2 regions of the Exiguobacterium abrahamii genome follow, and region 2 is predicted to be linked to the other one. Evidence: riboswitches for the same ligand, from Rfam matches in the RefSeq annotation. Region 2 holds a riboswitch; the other holds the start of a gene.
The links. A riboswitch is a leader RNA that binds a small molecule or an ion and turns the genes downstream of it on or off. The one in region 2 is predicted to bind FMN.
Positions count from the first base shown of each region.

Region 1: linked by a shared signal. The riboswitch ahead of ribD (bifunctional diaminohydroxyphosphoribosylaminopyrimidine deaminase/5-amino-6-(5-phosphoribosylamino)uracil reductase RibD) and the one ahead of ITJ88_RS02380 (ECF transporter S component) in region 2 are both predicted to bind FMN.

Region 1 is NZ_JADOYC010000001.1:71,598-79,391, forward strand. It holds gene ITJ88_RS00405 (methionine ABC transporter ATP-binding protein) at 1-617, shown strand, start outside; gene ITJ88_RS00410 (methionine ABC transporter permease) at 607-1,257, shown strand; gene ITJ88_RS00415 (MetQ/NlpA family ABC transporter substrate-binding protein) at 1,277-2,095, shown strand; gene ITJ88_RS00420 (M20 family metallopeptidase) at 2,118-3,323, shown strand; FMN riboswitch at 3,507-3,651, shown strand; gene ribD (bifunctional diaminohydroxyphosphoribosylaminopyrimidine deaminase/5-amino-6-(5-phosphoribosylamino)uracil reductase RibD) at 3,810-4,850, shown strand; gene ribE (riboflavin synthase) at 4,835-5,461, shown strand; gene ribA (GTP cyclohydrolase II) at 5,461-6,651, shown strand; gene ribH (6,7-dimethyl-8-ribityllumazine synthase) at 6,648-7,106, shown strand; gene ITJ88_RS00445 (DUF6612 family protein) at 7,537-7,794, shown strand, end outside.
Region 2 is NZ_JADOYC010000001.1:474,474-482,267, forward strand. It holds gene ITJ88_RS02355 (TIGR01457 family HAD-type hydrolase) at 1-520, shown strand, start outside; gene ITJ88_RS02360 (NifU family protein) at 563-790, opposite strand; gene ITJ88_RS02365 (DUF1462 family protein) at 900-1,196, shown strand; gene ITJ88_RS02370 (NAD(P)/FAD-dependent oxidoreductase) at 1,237-2,289, opposite strand; gene ITJ88_RS02375 (YuzB family protein) at 2,382-2,615, shown strand; gene ITJ88_RS02380 (ECF transporter S component) at 2,692-3,258, opposite strand; FMN riboswitch at 3,414-3,555, opposite strand; gene ITJ88_RS02385 (HesB/IscA family protein) at 3,667-4,017, shown strand; gene ITJ88_RS02390 (NAD-dependent epimerase/dehydratase family protein) at 4,135-5,001, shown strand; gene ITJ88_RS02395 (GNAT family N-acetyltransferase) at 4,998-5,501, shown strand; gene ITJ88_RS02400 (GNAT family N-acetyltransferase) at 5,498-5,989, shown strand; gene ITJ88_RS02405 (NAD(P)/FAD-dependent oxidoreductase) at 6,231-7,229, opposite strand; gene ITJ88_RS02410 (NAD(P)/FAD-dependent oxidoreductase) at 7,473-7,794, shown strand, end outside.

The DNA.
Region 1 (7,794 bases), 400 kb from region 2:
CGGATCAATTGTCGGGTGGACAGAAACAGCGCGTTGGTATCGCCCGGGCACTCGCGACGCAACCTTCCGTCCTCTTATGTGACGAAGCGACGTCAGCGCTCGATCCCCAGACGACGCATCATATTCTCCAGTTATTAAAACGGATTAATGCCGAGTACGGGATCACGATTCTCTTGATCACCCACGAGATGGGCGTCATCCGGGAGATTTGCGACCGCGTCGCTGTCATTGAAGCTGGGAAACTGATCGAGTCAGGAACGGTCTTTGACGTCTTTTCAAATCCGCAGACTGAGACAGCGAAAAACTTCGTCCGCTCTGTCATGCATGACGAGATTCCAGCATCGATTCGTCAGTTGATCGAGTCGCGGAGTGCACATCCAATTTATAAGATTCATTTTCTCGGACACCATACCGGTCAACCACTCTTATCGCAAGTCGCAAAACGCTTTGACGTCGATGTCAATATCTTGCACGGGAGCATCACAGAGTTGCAGGAGACACCGTTTGGCACTCTGCTCGTTGAACTGATCGGTGAGCCGGCTGAAGTGAAACGAGCGTTACACTACATCGATCAGGCACAGGTGACGGTCGAGGAGGTACTTGCCCATGCTAGTTAATTACAGTGATATCTGGACAGCATTTTTGCAGACGATGACGATGGTATCCGTCTCACTCTTATTCTCGACCTTGATCGGTTTACCACTCGGGATCCTGCTTGTTGTCACGCGAAAAGGCGCATTGCTTGAAAATGTTCCACTGTTCACGTTCTTCAACAGTATCGTCAATATTTTCCGCTCGATTCCGTTCATCATCTTACTCGTCGCAATCATCCCCTTGACGCGCTTGATCGTTCAGACATCGATCGGAACAGAAGCCGCCATCGTCCCGCTCGTCTTTTACGCCGCACCGTACATGGCACGTTTGATTGAGAGTTCGTTACTCGAAGTCGATAAAGGCGTTCTTGAAGCAGCAGAAGCGATGGGCGCAACACCGTTTCAAACGATTTTCCGCTTCCTTCTGCCGGAGGCACTTGGTTCACTCATCCTGAACTTAACGATCGCGACGGTCGGCTTGATTGGGGCGTCAGCGATGGCAGGTGCCATCGGTGGTGGCGGTTTGGGTGACTTAGCAATTACTTATGGTTATCAACGATTCGATACGAAAGTCATGATCATCACGGTCGGGATTCTCGTCATTTTAGTCCAAGGCTTACAGACGACAGGCAACATCGTCGCACGAAAAATCAGAAGACATTAATCAAGGGAGCGATTCAGTCATGAAAAAAGCAGTAGCAATTGGAGCAACACTCACGACGATTTTATTTGCCGGGTGCGCAGCATCAGGAGAAGACGAAAAGACGATCAAGCTCGGTGTCAGCGGTTCAGACACACAAGTTTGGGATTATGTCGCGAAAAAAGCAGAGAAGGAAGGCATCAAAATCGAGCTCGTCAAGTTCTCCGATTATGTCCAGCCGAACATGGCACTGGCTGAGGGCGAGATCGACGCCAATGCCTTCCAGACGATTTCCTACTTCAACGCCTTCAAGAAGGAACACAAGTTGAAGCTATCACCGATCGCGACGACCGTCATCGCACCGATGGGGATCTACTCGGATAAATACAAGGACGTCAAAGACATTCCAAATGGCGGGAAAATCGCCGTTCCGAACGAAGCGACGAACATGGGGCGCGCCCTCTTATTACTGCAAGAAGCGAGTCTGATCAAGCTACCGGACGACTTCGATGGCAACGGCTCGGTCGATAAGATCGTCGAGAATCCGAAGAAGCTGAAAATCGTTCCGATCGTCGCCGGGCAAACGCCACGCGTCTTACCGGACGTCGCGGCATCAATCATCAACAATGGCATTGCCGTTGACGCTGGCTTCAACCCGATCAAGGACTCGATCGTTCATGAGAACGAGACAGCCAAACCATACATCAACATCATCGCGACACGGACGGAAGATAAGAACAAAAAAGAACTGAAAAAAATCGCGTCGCTGTATCAACAAAAAGATGTCGCGGCCTTCATCAAAAAAGAATATAAAGGCAGTACGATCCCGACGTTCGTTCCACTGAGCGATATCGGCGAATAAATTTAAAAGGAGAGTGGACAGTATGACGACACCAGTACGCACGACATGGGTAGAGACGATTGAACAAGACATCGAACAAAAACGGGAATCGCATCTTGAGACAAGTCACCGGATTCATGCAACGCCGGAAATCGGGAACGAGGAATTCTTTGCTTCGCGGCTCCATGCGGAACGTCTAACGGCGGAAGGTTTTACGGTAGAACTCGGCGTCGCGGGACACGAGACCGCATTCTTCGCGAAGAAGTCGAGCGACCGACCAGGCGCGACGATTGCCTTTCTGGCTGAATATGATGCGTTACCAGGCATTGGTCACGCGTGCGGACATAACATCATCGGCACGACGAGTGTCGCGGCAGCGATCGCACTCAGTAAAGTGCTCGATGAAGTCGGCGGGAGTGTCGTTGTCCTTGGAACACCGGCCGAGGAAGGGGGACCGAACGGTAGTGCGAAAGGCAGTTTCGTCAAACATCAGTTACTCGAAGGAATCGATGCAGCCTTAATGGTTCATCCGTCGGGTCAAACACGGATTACGGGTTCTTCCCTTGCGGTCGATCCACTCGACTTTGCCTTTACGGGTCGTCCGGCACACGCAGCGGCGTCACCGGAAGAAGGCATCAATGCCCTCGACGCGGTCATCCAACTCTTTAACGGAATCAATGCTTTACGTCAGCAATTACCGGACGATGTCCGGATTCACGGAATCATCACGCATGGAGGCGATGCGCCGAACATCATCCCGGAATACGCAAAAGCACGTTTCTTCATCCGGACGACGACACGAGAACGATTGAATGCCGTCACGGAAAAAGTCAAAGCCGTCGCCCAAGGCGCGGCACTCGCGACTGGGGCGACACTTGACGTCATCGCCTTCCAAAATGAAGTCGATAATCTCGTCTTCAACCGGACGTTCGACCGTCTGTTCCAAGAAGAAGCAGAGGCGCTTGGTGAAAAGGTCCACTTAGATGAACGACCGGGTCTTGGTTCGACGGATGCCGGTAACATCAGTCAAGTTATTCCGACGATCCATCCGTATATCAAGATTGGTCCGGACGATCTCGTCGCGCATACGGAAGCATTTAAAGAAGCGGCTCGTTCAGAAGCTGGAGATGAAGCATTGATCACGGGGGCGAAAATCCTCGCTCGGACAGCGCTTCGCGTCCTCGCTGATGAACGAACGCGCGGGGCGATCGCTCAAGAATTCCACGATCGGAAGAACGGATATTTATAAGCGGAAAACGACGACTGGATGCACTGCTATCAAGTGCTCCGGTCGTTTTTGAGATGCAGTCGATCACGAATTGGGGATGGGTGACAGAACTGGAGCGACATCAAAAAAGAGACAAGACAGAAGCATTTGCGCTTTGTTTTCTTGAAAAAGATATGCTAGTCTAAAATTGTATAACTCAATAATCCAGTTCTTCGGGGTAGGGTGAAAATCCCAACCGGCGGTGATGCGATCGATTGATCGACGAGCCCGCGACCTGTGATGTACGCATCATGGCTGACTTGGTGAGATTCCAGGGCCGACGGTAAAGTCCGGATGGGAGAAGAACGAAACGACACGATTCAAGCCGTTTTCTGAAAAAATGTTTTCAGGAGATGGTCTCTTTCTGCATGAAAAAATGCAGGGAGCGAACCGTGTATTTCGTGAACCCTTCTATACAGACGCCCCTTTTTCAAGGGGCGTCTTTTTCATTTGAAAGGAGTGAACGCGATGTCACAGATGATGAGTTATGCCATGCAATTAGCACAAATGTTACACGGACAAACAAGTCCGAATCCAAGTGTCGGCTGTGTCATCGTCAAACAAGGACGCATCATCGGTTTTGGTGCGCACCGGTTTGCCGGTGGTCCGCACGCAGAAGTCGAAGCCTTACGGATGGCAGGGGAAGCCGCCCGTGGTGCTGATCTCTATGTGACGCTCGAGCCATGCAACCATCACGGCAAGACACCACCGTGTACGGAAGCGATTCTCCAAGCAGGAATCAAACGAGTCTTCGTCGCAACGGAAGACAAACATGCGATCGTCGCTGGTTCCGGAATCAAACGGCTACAGGACGCGGGAGTCGAAGTCGAGGTCGGCTTGTTACGGCATGAGGCAGAAGCCCTCTACACGGCATTCTGGAAGACGATCGAACGAAAACGCCCGACCGTGACCGTCAAAATCGCTCAGACGATGAACGGGATCGCGGCGACAGGTGAACAGCGCTGGATCACGTCAGAAGAAGCACGCGCGAACGGTCGTGCCCTGCGTGGACGCCACGATGCAATCCTCGTCGGCAGTGAGACGGTGCTCGTCGATGATCCGGCACTGACGTTACGCGCATCGTCAGGCATCGAGCCGATTCGAGTAATCGTTGATCGCCGGGGGCGGGTTCCGGAGACGGCACAAGTCTTCCGCGATGGTAAAAATCCAACCTATTGGCTAACGAGTGTACCGCGTGTTAGTCACGATCAAGTGACGGTGCTCGTAGGTGAATATGAGACGCCGGAAGCGATTTTGAAACGCTTATACGAACAAGACATCCGCAGTGTCTTGATTGAAGGTGGACCAACGATTCAAGCTGCTTTTCTTGAGGCAGATCTCGTTGATCGGCTTGAAGTCTATCAAGCCCCATCGATTTTTGAAGGCAATGCGTGGAACAGTCAGCACGATATCGAAGATCGGTTTCAAATCGACCAGATTGAAACGGTCGGACCGGATCTCCATCTGACGTACATCCGAAAGGAGGAGACGACATGTTCACCGGATTGATTGAAGAAGTCGGAACCTTAAAACGAAAGATCCCGCGACCAAACGGGTTAGCGCTTGAAATTGAGGCGCATCGGGTACTCGAAGGAACGAAGATCGGAGATAGCATCGCCGTCGATGGGATTTGTTTGACGGTCACGTCGATGAGTCCGACCGGTTTCACGGCAGATGCCGTCCATGACACGATCCGGTCGACGGCACTCGGCACGTACCGCGTCGGAAGCCCATTGCAACTCGAACGGGCGATGCCGGCAGACGGTCGCTTCGGCGGCCATTTCGTCAGTGGACATATCGACGGAACAGCGCGGCTGATCAGTCGGCGACCGGATGGAGAAGCGATGGTCTATACGTTTGATGTCGGATCGTGGCAAAAGTATTGTATTCCGAAAGGCTCGATCGCAATCAACGGTACGAGCCTGACGTTGCAACGCGTCACGCCGGAAACGATCTCGATTTCATTGATTCCGCACTCCCGTCAAGTGACGACGTTTGATCGATTGGCAAGCGGTGCAGTCGTCAATATCGAGTGTGACATGATGGCGAAACATCTCTATCATTTCACGCGGCATGAGAAGCAGACGGACTGGGCAGCATTCTTAGGAGGCGACATGTAATGAACGGATTCGACTTGATTGAAGACGCAATAGAAGATTTGAAAAAAGGACGACCGATCATCGTCTGTGATGACGAGGATCGTGAGAATGAAGGCGATCTCGTCATGCTCGCAGAACACGCGACACCAGAAAACATCAACTTCATGATCACATACGGAAAAGGACTCGTCTGTGTACCAGTCAGTCCGCGGATCGCACAGCGACTCGAACTTGCTCCGATGACAGCGAATAATACGGATCCGCATGGAACGGCATTCACACTCAGCATCGATCATGAAGAGGCGAAGACCGGTATCAGTGCAGAGGAACGGTCGCTAACGATTCAGCGAATGCTGACGGATGGACCGGAACGTTTCAAACGACCGGGTCATATCTTCCCATTGATCGCAAAAGAGGGTGGTGTCCGGGAACGACGCGGACATACGGAAGCGGGTGTCGATCTTGCCCGTCTTGCCGGTAGCGATGAGATCGCCGTCATCTGTGAAATCATTAAGGAAGATGGCACGATGGCACGGGTCGATGATTTACTTCTCTACAAGGAAGAACATGATTTGAAGCTGATTACGATCGAAGCACTCGTCGCGTATCTCGAGCGTCCATTGACGCGGGAGGCGGAAGTGTTACTTCCGACGACGTTCGGAGCCTTTCGGATGATTGGCTATACGACACAAGATAAGAAAGAACATGTCGCTGTCTTATCCGGCGAAGCACACGACGGGATGCTCGTCCGTCTACACTCGGAATGCCTGACAGGGGACGTCTTCGGTTCGAAGCGGTGCGATTGTGGACCGCAACTCGATGCGGCACTCGAGCGGATCGAACGAGAAGGTGGAGCCGTCTTGTATTTACGTCAGGAAGGACGCGGCATCGGTCTGATGGCGAAGTTAAAAGCGTACGAGTTGCAGGAACAAGGACTCGATACGGTCGAAGCGAACCATGCACTCGGTTATCCGACGGACATGCGTGATTATACGGTCGCAGCGAACATGTTGCGCGATCTCGGCGTGACGAAGATCCGCTTGATGACGAACAATCCGGACAAACAACGGGTGCTCGAACAAGAAGGCATCGAAGTCATCGAACGTGTACCCCATCAAGTACCGGTTGAACCTGAAAATCAGCGTTATCTGAAAACAAAACAAACGAAACTCGGGCACTGGCTCGATATCCAAGGAGGACACACATCATGATCTACGAAGGTTTCTTAACAGGAGAAGGACTACGCGTCGCAATCGTCGCTGCACGTTTTAACGAATTGATCACTTCAAAACTCGTCGGAGGAGCAAATGACGCTTTCCGTCGTCACGGTGTCGCAGCGGATGCTGTCGATACGGCGTGGGTTCCGGGAGCATTCGAAATTCCACTCGTCGCGGAAAAATTAGCGAAAAGCGGCAAGTATGACGCAGTCATCACGCTTGGCGCCGTCATCCGCGGGGCGACGTCGCACTATGACTATGTCTGTAACGAAGTCGCGAAAGGTGTCGCGAGCGCATCACGCGACACAGGCGTACCAATCATCTTTGGTGTCCTGACGACGGATTCGATCGAGCAAGCAGTCGAACGTGCTGGTACGAAAGCTGGGAACAAAGGCTACGAAGCTGCGGTTTCTGCGATTGAGATGGCAAATCTTTTACGCACGATCTAACAAATCAGAAACGGGGCTGACTCAAAAGTCAGTCTCTACAAAGATAAGGGTGGCAGAATGATGATCTGCCATCCTTATCTCGTAACAAAAAGAATGACGCGTCACACGCCACTCCTACAGGAATAAGCGCATTTATGCGCTGTCAGAGACGAACAAGACCCGCTTTCCTGCTTGAATGAAGCAGGAATACTGGCTTGTGTCTCGCCTGAGGAAAGGGCGTGAAAAGACGCGTCATTCTTTTTTTGAGTCAGCCCCGTTTTTTTTGCAGAAATCTCGCGAATACTGAACCAAATTTCAAAAAAAGGATAGTAGATTTGAAATTTGAGGGTTCGTTTTGAAGTAGAACGGTAATGGTCTACTAAAGAAAGTTTGAAACATTTTCCAATGTTTTTCGTAAATCAGGGTAACGCGTATAAAGGAGGAAATGAATATGAAGAAAACAAGGTGGGTAGCAGCCGGGATTGTCGCAGCATCGATTGGACTTGCCGGATGCCAAGATGGACAGACGGATTCAGGTAGTGGTAGCGGATCGGGTTCGACGAAGTCAGGGGAACTCTCGAACACAGAGCTATTAAAGAAAGCGACGGCCGCTCAAGAAGACATTAAATCGTTCCATATGGAAGGAACGGTCAGCTCTAAAGCAGGTGAGATGGCGATGGATCAGAAAGTTTCAGCTGATATCATTCAA
Region 2 (7,794 bases):
ATCACCGAAAGCACGCGTCTATGCGATCGGAGAAACAGGACTGATTGATGCGCTTGAACGGGAAGGGTTGGACGTCGTCGCAACGGAAGCAGCAGATTACGTCGTCATCGGTCTTGACCGTCAGATCACGTATGAAAAACTCGCTGTCGGTGCCCTCGCAATTCGTGCCGGTGCCCGGTTCATCTCGACGAACGGAGACATCGCCATTCCGACAGAACGTGGTTTCTTGCCAGGTAACGGTGCCTTGACGTCCGTCCTGCGCGTGACGACGGAGAAGGAACCGTTCTTCATCGGTAAACCGGAACCGGTCATGGTCGATATCGCAACGGAGATGATTGGTCTGTCAAAAGAAGACGTCATCATGGTCGGGGATAACTACCATACGGATATCCTGTTCGGAATCAATGGAGGCATCCGGACGATGCACGTCAATTCTGGCGTCCATACACCGGTCTTCATTCAAGGTCAGAATCGTCAACCGACATACATGGTCGATACGTTAGCCGAATGGATTCTATAAATCAAAAAATCCCGAACGAGATTTCGTTCGGGATTTCATGTATTAGAAGACTTGTTCGACTTCAACGACGCCAGCGACTTCTTCAAGAAGGGCACGTTCGATACCGGCCTTCAATGTGATCGTTGAACTTGGGCAGCTACCACAAGCTCCCATCAAACGGAGTTTTACGATTCCGTCTTCTACATCTACGAGTTCAACGTCTCCTCCATCACGAAGAAGGAACGGACGCAATTTTTCAAGAACTTCATTCACTTGATCAAACATTTCCATGCGTAAACACATCCTTTCGTATAGTTTCATTGTAACAGGGTTGAAAAATGTTCTCAATCTGGAAAACTTGTATACTAAAGAGGAGAGAATTGAAAAGGGGGACTTCAAGATGGAAATCACGGTTTACGGGACAGCGGTCACTTGTCCGAGTTGTGTCGGGGCACCCAGCTCGGAAGAGACGTTCAGTTGGCTACAGGCCGTCCTCGGGCGAAAATATGAGCAAGCGATGACGCTACGCTATGTCGATTTCGAGACAGCAACAGCGGATCAATGGACGGAAGCCTTGAAAGAGGATGTCTATTTTTATCCATTGATCGTGCTTGATGATGAGATGATTGACGAGGGGTACGTCAAGCTGAAGACGATTACGGCAGCGATTGATGCGAAGTTAAGTCAGACGGGGTAATGAAGAAGAGGTATCCCAAAGATCGGGACACCTCTTTTGCTCATTTAATCTTTTTGTGTTTCCATAAGACACCGGACTTTAAGAGACGTGGGACTTTCCCCGTCAGCGCTTGCTTGCCCATGACGATCCCGAAACCATCTGATTTCCCGAGCGATCCGAGCATTCCGCGCAGTTTGATTTCTGGCAGTTTCGGCAATTTCTTCCCTTGCCACTTCGCTTGCAAGACGTCGACGACTTGTTCTGCCTGATGTTCTGCGAGTTGACCGCTTGGTGCATACGGCAAGCTGGCACAATCGCCGATGACGAAGACGTTATCGTATTCTGGTACATGGTGATGTTCCGTCAATTTGATCCGACCGCCACTGTCTGCAGCAAAGCCGAGATCACGAACGACCTTGACCGGCTGCGTACCTGCCGTCCAAATCGTCAAGTCCGACGGGTACGTATCGTCGCCGTTTCGCACGTCGTCCGCTGTGACGAGCGTGACGTTCGAATTGTTGATGACTTCCACGTCATGCTCCTCGAACCATTCCTGGACGTAAGACGAGACTTTGTCGGATAAGAACGACAAGACGGATGGACCGCGGTCGAACAGACGAATCGTTAAATCCTTCCGGCTCTCGTGCAGTTCACTGGCAAGTTCGACACCGGATAGACCAGCACCGACGATCGAGACGACGGACCCCGGCGACAGACCACAGATCGCTTGCTGTGTCTTACGCGATTCTTCAAGTGTCTGGATGCTGTATGTAAACTCTTGAGCACCCGGAATGTTGTGGTATTTATCCTCACAACCGAGAGCGATGATCAAGTCATCATAGAATAATTCTGATCCGTCCTGCAGGTGGACCGTATTCGTCTCTGGTGAGATTTTAATGACATGTCCATATTTATAAGTAAGATGTTTCCCCTCCGGAAATTCAATCCGGACATCCCGATCTGATAATGTACCTGCTGCGAGTGCGTAATATTCCGTTTTGAGTGCGTGGTACGGTAGACGGTCAACGAGCGTGACGGCAACTTCCTCGTCCTTGAATCGCTCACAAATCCGCATTCCACCATATCCTCCGCCGAGTACAACCAATTGCTTCATAACGTAAAATCCCCCTTAGTTCCCCTAAATCAGTCTGACCTTGTATAATACGACATGAGGCAGGTCGTTTCCTGCTTGAAGGAGGAAAAAAAGTGAATCCGATTATTGAATTTTGTATCAGTAACTTAGCGGCTGGTACACAGGTCGTCATGGAGCAACTCGAACGTGATCCGAACGTCGACGTCGTCGAATACGGTTGCCTCGGTTATTGCGGCATTTGTTCGCTTGATCATTTTTGTCTCGTCGATGGTGAGACCGTCGTAGGCGAGACGCCGGAAGAGTTGCTTGAAAAGATTTACCTAAAAATCGAAGAGAATGAGCTGTGAGCACGGACAGCCAAAAAATCCCCTCGTTCGTCTGAGCGAGGGGATTCGTGTCCGTCAGCGGGCGCAGCTTTTCGGATCAGGCAGATTGTTGACGGCGCATCATCCATGGTCGTAGTTTCAAGAACAACGGAATGAAGAGTGCCGAGATGAACAACGCCTTGATGACGTTAAACGGTAAGATACCGGCTGTGATCGCTGTCCATTTGACAGCTGGATCCGCCATGTAATCCATACCGAGGAACCATGCATACGCTGGAAGGATCAAGATATAGTTGAGGATCGCAAGACCGAGTGCCATCGTGATCGTACCAGCGACGAGACCAGTTGCGAGACCTTGTGTTGATTTCTTTTTATGGTAGAACCAGCTGACAGGAAGCACGAATGCGACGCCAGCAGCAAAGTTTGCGAATTCTCCAACTGGAACACCACTTCCGCGGAAGATGTAATATAACACGTTCTTCAATGCTTCGACGATGACTCCTGCGACCGGTGAGAACATGATCGCTGCGACGAGAGCAGGAACATCACTGAAGTCGATCTTCAGATAGTTCGGTAAGAACGGTAGTGGAAAATTGATAAGCATAAGAACAAATGAGATTGAACCTAACATTGACAGAGTGACCATTTTTTGTGTGCGTTTCATACGAGTATTGTCTCCTTTTGCTCGTTCCTCTCGATGAAGTATTGGCATGACTGCGTCCATAAAGAAACCCCTATTGATGAGATCAACAGGGGAGAAGTCCGCATTAAATAAACCTAATCGATTATTGCAAAAATCGATCAAATTCAAACTCATGCCGCCATCTTCTCCCATCCAGACTATACTGTCGGCTCCTGAATTACACAGAATCAGCAAATAGCGCCCTATTCGCTCGCGGGCTTCAACTCATAATAGTTGTTTACCGCCGGTCGGGAATTTCACCCTGCCCTGAAGATGGAACGATTATTTTGTTGTACATACCATTTATACAACGAATTCAAGATAGTTTCAAGCAACTAGGTTTCGATTCACTCAGAAGTTGCGTATACTAAAGAAAAGGAAGGTGATGACATGATCCATTTAACGGAGGCAGCAGCGCTACAAGTCCAGGACATGATGGCGCAGGCACCAGCAGATGAACGGAATCTTCGGATGCTCGTCCAAGGTGGTGGATGTAGTGGTCTGTCGTACGGAATGGGATTCGACCAACAGAAAGAAACGGATCTCGTTTTCGAACAGCACGGCGTGACCGTCATCGTGGACGAAAAAGATTACCCGGTCGTCAAAGGACTGGAGATCGATTATAAACAGTCGATGCTTGGCGGCGGATTCACGATCACGAATCCAAATGCCATCGCAACATGCGGTTGCGGGACTTCGTTCCGGACGGCAACGAATGCCGGGACACCGGGTGGCTGTTAATGAATCCAATCGTGGACATCGTCCACGATTTTTTTATTGTCCGTATACAGGAGACCTGTTCCGTTGACTCGAAATATTAAGAGAGTGAATGCTACTACGAACAGGGAGGGCTTCAGGATGAGAAAAGTATTGATCTTCGGGGGAACACGCTACTTCGGACGCCGGCTTGCGATTCGTTTAGCCGATTCGGGGGATGACGTGACAATCGTCACACGCGGCGAGCATACGCCACCGGTCGCGAAGGGCTTGACATTCTTTAAAGGGGACCGGACGTCAAGTAGTACGATGAAGGACTTAAGCCAGCAGCACTGGGATGTCATCTATGACAATATCTGTTTCACGCCGTATCAAGCAAAGCTTGCGATTGACGCGTTTGAAGGGAAAGTCGGACGCTACGTGTTGACGTCGACGATGTCTGTCTATGAAGACGGTGGTGCGAATATCACGGAGCGTGCCTATAATCCGTTTCCCGGGAAATATGACCTCGAGAAAGAACATGGATATGGCGAAGGGAAACGCCAAGCGGAGAGTTATTTCTTCCAACGGGCGACGTTCCCAGTCGTTGCTGTCCGTTTCCCGGTCGTTCTCGGACCAGATGACTACACGGAGCGACTCGTCTTTCATATTAAGCGGGCGCTTGACGGGCGTCCGATTGTTGCTGAAAACAGTTATGCGAAGATGGGCTATATCTCCAGTTATGAAGCCGCTGCCTTTCTTGAGTGGTGTGGTCGTTCGGAACTGACAGGACCGATCAACGCTGCGAGTGACGGTGTCTTATCGATTCAAGACCTGATGGATAAAATCGACCGCGTTGCGGGAACGACAAGTCAACTCGTCGCAAAAGGAGAGGATGAATCGCCTCTTGCGCCGGAACGTGATTTTTATATGGATACGACAGCCGCAAAACAAGCGGGCTATCTGTTCCAGCACATCGATGACTGGCTCGATCGTTTGATTGAAGAGGAGGTGCGCAATCACCAATGATGCAGTTGATGAAACCAACCCTCGCATGGGAGACAGAATACCGCGCCTTTTTAGAAGACTGGCGAGAGTCGGGCGAAACGATCGTGCCGGAAGCAGTCGGAGACACATATGAGCCGCTCGGCGCTTATTTTGCGGAACTGAAGGAAATGGAGACAACGGTCAGACCGGGTCTTGTCACCCATTCGACGTACTGGATGGTCGACGGACAACGAATCGTCGGCGCGTTGAACTTCCGGCATGAGTTGACGGAGAACTTGAAGTTGTACGGTGGACACATCGGATACGGCATCCGACCATCCGAGCGTCAGAAAGGATATGCGACGACCGGGCTCCGTTTAGCGCTAGAAGAAGCACGGCAACGTGGACTCGATCAAGTGCTGTTGACGTGTGGCGTTGATAATCTAGCATCTCTCCGTGTCATCTTGGCGAACGGCGGACGAGAAATTGAGCCGACTGTTCGTAATGGACGCGAGACACGTCGCTTCATCATTGCGTTATGAATATTCGTGAAGCACGTCTTGAAGATGCGTCAGCTATCGCGCGCGTTCATATTGACGCCTGGCGGGAGACGTATCAAGGTATCATTCCAGATCCGTATTTAGCACAGTTGTCGCACGAAAAACGGACGAAACAATGGGGGCAGACGTTAGTTGATCAACGCGTGTATGTTGCCCTGTCAGGAGAAGAAGTCGTTGGCTTTGCGCAAGGTGGAGCGAATCGAAGTGATGCGCGTGAAGGGGAGTTGTATGCGATTTATGTCTTGCAAGCGTCGCAAGGACAAGGACTCGGTAAAGCGTTGTTTCAACGCATCGCTGAGGACTTAGCTGAGTATGAGACGATGCAGGTTTCTGTCTTGCGGGATAATCCAGCGTGCCAGTTTTACGAGCGATTCGGTGGTCAGGTCTTCGAAGAATCGATGATTGAGCGAGGTGGGGTCGAACTCGTGCAACGGGTTTACCGGATACCGGTTAAAAGATCATCTGTATGAAATCGGACTTTTCAACATCTTCGCTTTCCTCAGGCGGGATGTAAGCCGCGCCAGTTCCCATTTCATGTGATCTGTCGGGTCTTACCTCTCCCTGACGGAAGCACACATCGTGCTTCCTTTTCCTGTAGGAGTCGAAGATGTTTGTTCACGTCCTCGATGCGATTCCATCAAAATAAGAGGTCGGACTCCGGTATGTCATCCGGAATTCGACCTCTTATTTGTTTACAGGCATTCAGTTATCTCAAGAATGATTCGTTACTTTTTCGAACAGACTCGTCGAGTGTTGCGGGTGACGAGCAGATGGATCAACGAGAAGTTTCGCTTGGTTAACGGCGATCGGTGCTTCACCGAAGCCCGTTGCGATTAGTTTGACGCGTCCTTCGTAAGTCGCGATATCACCACAAGCGAAGACGCCTGGAATCGCAGTCTCCATCTTCGAATTGACACGAATCGAATTGCGTTCGAATTCGACTTCCCATTCTTTGAGCGGTCCGAGTGACGAGACGAAACCGAAGTTACAGACGACATCGTCCGCAGCGACGACGACGACTTCACCACTTTCAGCATGTTTGAACGTCAGCGTCTCGATGTGTGTCTCACCTGTGACCGATTCAAGTGTATACGGCGTCATGACGTTGACGGATGAATCGTGTAACAGTTCGACCGAATGTTCATGGGCACGGAACTTATCACGACGGTGGATGAGCGTGACGGATTTTGCAATCGGCTCAAGCATCAATGACCAGTCAACGGCAGAGTCACCACCACCCAGTAAGACGACTTGGCGATCCTTGAAACGTTCCATGTCGTTGACGAAATAGTGTAAGTTTGTTTCTTCGAAGCGTTCTGCATCCGCCACTCCGAGTGGACGCGCGGCGAACGAGCCGTTTCCTGCCGTCAAAATGACGGTCTTCGTATAATGCTCGCCTTTATTCGTGATGAGGCGGATGATTCCGTCATCCATCCGTTCGTAAGCGATGACAGTCTCACCGAGCACGTATGTCGGATCGAATTCATTTGCTTGTTCAAGCAACCGATCGACCAGTTCCTGTGCTTTTACTTTCGGAAAACCGGCAATATCGTATATATATTTTTCAGGATAAAGCGTAGCGAGTTGACCACCTAATTGAGGTAGACTCTCGATGACCTTCGTCTTCATCTGGCGCATCCCTGAATAAAACGCGGTGAACAGTCCGACCGGACCGCCGCCGATGATCGTGACATCATATGGTTGGTGCATCTGATTCCCTCCTAGCGTTGGATAGGTCTATTATATAGGAAGTAGGGGGTGAAGGTGCAAGTACGGAACATCTCACATTTTTTTAAGGGAAATTACATTTTTCTTTTGCAATCATTCCTGAAAAGTGTTTCAATAGGCTTATAGACATGTGAACATTATTTGAACAAAATTTTTGAGCATTCGTCTGTAATTGAATGTGAAGAAAATCACAACAAAACTACGATTCGTAAGGAGTATCAGAACATGAACACACCTAACATTGTTATTCTTGGAGCGGGCTACGGTGGATTGATCACAGCAGTCAACCTTCAAAAGAAACTCGGCGTCGATCAAGCGAACATCACGTTGATTAACAAACACGACTATCATTACCAAACAACTTGGTTGCATGAACCAGCTGCAGGTACGATGTCTGCGGAGCAAGCGCGCATCTACATCAATGATGTCATCAACCCGTCACGCGTCAAACTTGTCAAAGGCATCGTTGAGAAAGTCGACACGGCTGCTAAAACGGTTCTTTTACAAGATGGCGGAACAGTTCCTTACGATTACGTCGTCGTTGCTC